Pseudoduganella dura: one gene and its partner. Each later gene encodes a partner of the first gene's protein in a complex. Links are inferred from orthologs where the notes say so. Each region holds a gene or a part of one and is shown in the gene's direction. Other genes may lie near its edges.

Evidence for each region.
Region 2: the proteins of accC (region 1) and accD are in contact, whole or in part, in a solved structure (PDB 8UXZ), measured with the Escherichia coli proteins. The link is inferred for Pseudoduganella dura from one-to-one orthologs.

Annotation. Positions count from the first base shown.
Region 1 is NZ_WNWM01000002.1:4,038,367-4,041,665, reverse strand. What follows is about bases 46-3,025. They hold accC (acetyl-CoA carboxylase biotin carboxylase subunit), read left to right. Parts: upstream 46-846; coding sequence 847-2,205; downstream 2,206-3,025. Other genes in these bases: prmA (50S ribosomal protein L11 methyltransferase), read left to right, coding at 2,202-3,025; accB (acetyl-CoA carboxylase biotin carboxyl carrier protein), read left to right, coding at 263-730; aroQ (type II 3-dehydroquinate dehydratase), read left to right, coding at 46-136. Also shown: more of aroQ, read left to right, coding at 1-45; more of prmA, read left to right, coding at 3,026-3,143; GJV26_RS17695 (DUF3426 domain-containing protein), read left to right, coding at 3,155-3,299. UniProt on the Escherichia coli protein: This protein is a component of the acetyl coenzyme A carboxylase complex; first, biotin carboxylase catalyzes the carboxylation of the carrier protein and then the transcarboxylase transfers the carboxyl group to form malonyl-CoA.
Region 2 is NZ_WNWM01000002.1:4,753,880-4,756,993, forward strand. The notes cover bases 320-3,114. They hold accD (acetyl-CoA carboxylase, carboxyltransferase subunit beta), read left to right. Parts: upstream 320-1,178; coding sequence 1,179-2,051; downstream 2,052-3,114. Other genes in these bases: trpA (tryptophan synthase subunit alpha), read left to right, coding at 320-995; folC (bifunctional tetrahydrofolate synthase/dihydrofolate synthase), read left to right, coding at 2,156-3,114. Outside these bases: trpB (tryptophan synthase subunit beta), read left to right, coding at 1-77; more of trpA, read left to right, coding at 198-319.

The DNA of each region.
Region 1 (3,299 bases):
GCACATATCGAATATTTATCAGCGCGAAAGCTTTCGCCACCACTCATATCTCAGCGCGGTTGCCAGAGGCACGATTTGCGGACTCGGCACCGAGGGATACCGCTTTGCCATCGACTTTGCACTAAAAAGCAGTTAATCTACGCGATCTGCGCGCTATTTACAGCGTAGTCGCTTATGTTCCCGATGACGTTCCCGATGACGTTTTCGATTAGCATGGCAGCCGCGCCCACATTTACAAAACAAGATTAGACGGGAGTCTCAGATGGATCTACGCAAGCTCAAGACATTGATTGACTTGGTTGCCGAATCGGATATTGCAGAACTCGAAGTAACCGAAGGCGAGAGCAAGGTACGCATCGTCAAGTCGTCCGCCATGCCGCAGAACCAGGTCGTGATGATGCCGCACCAAGGCGCACAGGCGCAGTACGCACCGGCCGCGGCGCCGGCGCCGGGCGCTGCCGCGGCACCGGCCGTGGCGGCCGCCCCCGAGCCAACCGGCCACATCGTGAAGTCGCCGATGGTCGGCACGTTCTACCGCTCCAACGCCCCCGGCAACGCGCCGTTCGTCGAAGTCGGCGCGACCGTGAAGGAAGGCGATACGCTGTGCATCATCGAAGCGATGAAGCTGCTCAACGAGATCGATGCGGACAAATCCGGCACGATCACCCAGATTCTCGTCGAGAACGGCCAGCCGGTGGAATTCGGCCAGCCGCTGTTCATCATCGGCTGATTGACCGATTAGCCGATGAAGGCCGGCCCGTGCCGGCCCGGCGGCTCCGCCGCCACGTTAGCTCCCTCTTCTAGGACACCCGGCAAGCCCGGGTGTTCGCAAACATAGAACTAGCCATGTTTGAAAAAATCCTCATTGCCAATCGTGGTGAAATCGCGCTGCGTATCCAGCGCGCCTGCCGCGAGATGGGCATCAAGACGGTCGTCGTGCACTCCGAAGCCGACAAGGACGCAAAATACGTCAAGCTGGCCGATGAATCGGTCTGCATCGGCCCGGCGGCGTCGAGCCTGTCGTACCTGAACATGCCGGCGATCATCAGCGCGGCCGAAGTGACGGACGCCGAAGCGATCCACCCGGGCTACGGTTTCCTGTCCGAGAACGCCGACTTCGCCGAACGCGTCGAAAAATCCGGTTTCGTCTTCATCGGCCCCCGCTCCGATTCGATCCGCCTGATGGGCGACAAGGTCTCGGCCAAGCAGGCGATGATCAAGGCCGGCGTGCCCTGCGTGCCCGGTTCCGATGGCGCGCTGCCGGACGATCCGAAGGCGATCGTGCAGATCGCCCGCAAGGTCGGCTACCCGGTCATCATCAAGGCGGCCGGCGGCGGCGGTGGCCGCGGCATGCGCGTGGTGCATACCGAAGCGGCGCTGCTCAATGCCGTCACGATGACGAAGAGCGAAGCCGGCGCCGCGTTCGGCAACCCGGAAGTCTACATGGAGAAATACCTGGAGAATCCGCGCCACGTGGAAATCCAGATCCTGGCCGACGAGCACAAGAACGCCGTCTGGCTGGGCGAACGCGACTGCTCGATGCAGCGCCGCCACCAGAAGGTGATCGAGGAAGCGCCGGCACCCGGCATTCCGCGCAAGCTGATCGAGAAGATCGGCGACCGCTGCGCCGAGGCATGCCGCAAGATCGGCTACCGTGGCGCCGGCACGTTCGAGTTCCTGTATGAAAACGGCGAGTTCTACTTCATCGAGATGAACACCCGCGTGCAGGTGGAACACCCGGTCACCGAAATGATCACCGGCATCGATATCGTGCAGGAACAGATCCGCATCGCCTGCGGCGAGCGGCTGCGCTTCCGCCAGCGCGACGTGATGCTGTCCGGCCACGCGATCGAATGCCGCATCAACGCCGAAGACCCGTTCAAGTTCACGCCATCCCCCGGTCGGATCACTTCCTGGCATGTGCCGGGCGGCCCGGGCGTGCGCGTCGACTCCCATTCGTATGCGGGTTACTATGTACCGCCGCACTACGATTCGATGATCGGCAAGGTGATCACCTATGGCGCCACGCGCGAGCAGGCGATCCGCCGCATGCAGATCGCGCTGTCGGAAATGGTGGTCGAGGGCATCCTCACCAACATTCCGCTGCACCGCGAGCTGATGGTGGACGCCCGCTTCATCGAAGGCGGCACCAACATCCATTACCTGGAACAACGGCTGGCCGAAATGCCGAAGGCGGGCGCATGAGCTGGACTGAAGTCGTCATCGAAGTCGCCCGCGAGCACGCCGAACGCCTGTCCGACGCGCTGATGGAAGCCGGTGCGCTGTCCGTCTCCGTCGAGGATGCAGACGAAGGCACCGAGGCGGAACAGCCGCTGTTCGGCGAGCCGGGCATGGAACCGAAGGAAGCGGCGTGGGAACACAGCCGCGTGGTGGCCCTGGCCGATGTCGACGCCGATCATTCGTTCATCGTGGCCGCCGCCGCCCAGGCCGTGGGCCTGAAGGCACTGCCGGCCTACACCACCCGCCACGTCGCCGACGAGGACTGGGTGCGCCTAACGCAATCGCAGTTCGAGCCGATCCACATCGGCAGGAACATCTGGGTCGTGCCGAGCTGGCACGAGGCGCCGGACCCCGCCGCGCTGATCCTGGAGCTGGACCCGGGCCTGGCCTTCGGCACCGGCAGCCACCCGACCACCCGCCTGTGCATGGAATGGCTGGAAGCCCATCCGGCACCCGGCAGGACGGTGCTCGACTATGGCTGCGGCTCCGGCATCCTGGCGATGGTGGCGCGCAAGCTCGGCGCCGCGCCGGTGACCGGCGTGGACATCGACCCGCAGGCGATCGAATCGGCGCGCGACAACGCCGAACGCAACGGGGTGGCCGACATCGAATACTTCGTGCCGGACGACTTCGCGCAATCGGCGCATGCCAACGCGAAGTTCGACATCGTGGTCGCCAACATCCTGTCGTCGCCGCTCAAGTTGATGGCGCCGATGCTGTCGGGCCGCGTGGCCGATGGCGGTGCGCTGGTGCTCTCCGGCGTGCTGGCACGCCAGGCGGACGAAGTGGCGGCAGCGTATGCGCCGTTCATCAAGATGTCCGTCTGGGCCGAGCATGAAGGCTGGGTCGCGCTGTACGGCCGCAAGGGCGCCGACACGGCCCCGCCTCCACGTCAAGGGTAATGCCTTAACGCATGGCACTCGCCACGAAATGCCCCCACTGCCATACCGTGTTCAGGGTCGCCCTGGACCAGTTGAAGCTGCGTGGGGGCATTGTGCGTTGTGGAGCCTGTAACGAGATCTTCGACGGGAACGCGGCACTGGTGGAGCCTTCGGCCT
Region 2 (3,114 bases), 720 kb from region 1 along the record:
TGCTGGCCAACCTGTCCGGCCGCGGCGACAAGGACATGCACACCGTGGCCGAGCGGATGGGACTGAAATTCGGCTAGGCAGTTGCCGCCAAGGCGCCCGTTGGCGCCTGCTTCCTCCCCAGTGCATACCCTGGGGCAGGTCCGTCGGGTTCGACCTCGGCTCCTGTCTCCGGGGGTTATCCAGATGAAAGAGAATCCATGTCCCGTATCGCCCAGACCTTCACCGCGCTGAAAGCGCAAGACAAAACCGGTCTCGTGACCTTCATCACCGCCGGCGATCCGTCGCCGGCCAGCACGGTGCCGCTGCTGCACGCCCTGGTGGCGGGCGGCGCCGATGTGCTGGAAATCGGCGTGCCGTTTTCCGACCCGATGGCCGAAGGCCCCGTCATCCAGCGTGCCTGCGAGCGCGCGCTGGTGCATGGCGTGGGCATCCGCCACGTGTTCGAGTACGTGCGCGAATTCCGCAAGACCAACCAGCACACGCCGGTGGTGCTGATGGGCTACGCCAACCCGATCGAGCGCATCGGCGTCGATGCCTTTGTCGAGCAATCGCGCGAGGCGGGCGCGGACGGCGCGATCGTCGTCGATTATCCGCCCGAGGAATGCGAGGAGTTCGCCGCGAAGATGCGTGCGGCCGGGCTTGACCTGATCTTCCTGCTGGCGCCCACGTCGACCGCGGCGCGCATCGCCCAGGTCGCCAAGGTGGGCAGCGGTTTCTCGTACTACGTGTCGCTGAAAGGCGTGACGGGCGCCGGCAACATCGACACCGCCCAGGTGGCCGAGCGGATCGCCGAGATCCGCAAGCACGTCAGCCTGCCGATCGGCGTGGGCTTCGGCATCCGCGATGCCGCCACCGCGAAGGCGCTGGCCGGCGTGGCCGATGCCGTCGTCATCGGCAGCCGGATCATCCAGGAAATCGAGGCCAGCGAGCCGGAGCAGGCCCCGGCCGCCGTGCAGGCGTTCGTGGCCGGCATCCGCCAGGCGCTCGACGAATAAGCTCACTGCCGAGTCCGTGTCACATTGGTGCCTGGCACCAATGTGACACGGACTCGGCCATTCTCCCCGTTGTATGCCGCATGAAATCTCACGGGCGTGCGGAAAATTGCCAAAGTTGAATGTTCGACACGACTGGCGGAAACGGCTACACTTCGCCCCTAAGTTAGAGCAACAGGAGAAAATATGAGCTGGTTGGAAAAACTGCTTCCCCCCCGTATCCAGCGCTCGGACGCGGCCGCCCGCAAGACGATGCCGGAAGGACTGTGGGTCAAGTGCCCCTCCTGCGAGGCCGTCCTGTATCGTACCGACCTCGAGTCGAACCTGCATGTCTGCCCGAAGTGCGACCACCATATGCGCATCCGCGCGCGCGAGCGTCTCGACTCGCTGCTCGACGCCGGCGGCCGCTATGAAATCGGCCAGGAAACGCTGCCGGTCGACTCGCTGAAGTTCAAGGACAGCAAGAAATATCCCGACCGCCTGAAGCAGGCGATGGAAGCCACTGGCGAGACCGATGCGATGGTATGTCTGGGCGGTTCGATCATGAGCCTGCCGGTAGTGGTCGCGTGCTTCGAGTTCGAATTCATGGGTGGCTCGATGGGGTCCGTGGTCGGCGAGCGTTTCGCCCGCGCTGCCCAGGTGGCGCTGGAGCAGAAGGTGCCGTTCATCTGCATTACCGCCACCGGCGGCGCGCGCATGCAGGAAGGCTTGCTGTCGCTGATGCAGATGGCCAAGACCACGTCGATGCTGACCAAGCTGGCCGAGAAAAAGCTGCCGTTCATCAGCGTGCTGACCGATCCCACGATGGGTGGCGTGTCCGCCTCGTTCGCCTTCATGGGCGACGTGGTGATGGCCGAGCCGAAGGCGCTGATCGGCTTTGCCGGCCCGCGCGTGATCGAGAACACGGTGCGCGAGAAGCTGCCGGAAGGCTTCCAGCGTTCCGAATTCCTGCTCACCAAAGGCGCGATCGACATGATCGTCGACCGGCGCAAGATGCGCGAAGAAATCGCCCGCCTGCTGGCGCTGCTGCAAAACCAGGCTGCCGAAGTGCTGGCATAAGCGGCATTGCCAGCAGCCCGAACGGGGCCGGGTCCGGAAAGGACCCGGCCCCGTTGTGCATGGTGCGATAGAATCACGTCTTTCCGCTTTGTCTTCCGAGATTTATGTCCAACCCGACCACCTTGCCCGAATGGCTCGCGCTGCTGGAATCGCGCCACGCCGAAACCGTCATCAACATGGGCCTCGACCGCGTGCGCGCCGTCAAGGAGCGGCTGCAGCTGCAGTTCGCCTGCCCGGTGATCATGGTGGCCGGCACCAACGGCAAGGGGTCCACCTGCGCGATGCTGGAATCGATCCTGCTGCGCGCGGGCTACCGCGTCGGCCTGTACATCAAGCCGCACTTCCTCGATTTCAACGAGCGCGCACGCGTCAACGGTGACCTGGCTTCCGATGCGATGCTGGTCGAGGCCTTCGATGCCGTCGAGGCCGTGCGCGGCGACACGCCGCTGACCTATTTCGAGTTCACCACGCTGGCGATCATGCACCTGATGAGCAAGTCGTCGCTCGACGTGGCGATCCTCGAAGTGGGCCTGGGCGGCCGGCTCGACGCCGTCAACATCGTCGATGCCGACGTGTCGATCGTGACCAGCGTGGACATCGACCATGTCGATTACCTGGGCGGCACGCGCGAACAGATCGGCTTTGAAAAGGCCGGCATCTTCCGGCCGGGCAAGGCGGCGATCTGCAGCGACCCGGTGCCGCCGCAGGCGCTGGTCGACCACGCCGCCGCGATCGGCGCCGACCTGTGGCTGATGGGCCGCGACTTCAATTATTCGGGCGACAAGCAGCAGTGGAACTATGGCGGCCGTGCGCAGCGCCGCAACGCGCTGGCCTATCCGAGCCTGCGCGGCGCGAACCAGCTGCTCAATGCCTCGGCCGCGCTGGCCGCGCTCGAGGTGCTGAAGAGCGAACTGCCGGTCGGCGCGCAGGAAGTGCGGCATGGCCTGGTGACGGTCGAGCTGCCGGGGCGCTTCCAGGTGCTGCCGGGCCGCCCCAGCGTGATCCTCGACGTGGCGCACAATCCGCACGCGGCATCCGCGCTGAACCAGAACCTGGGCAACAT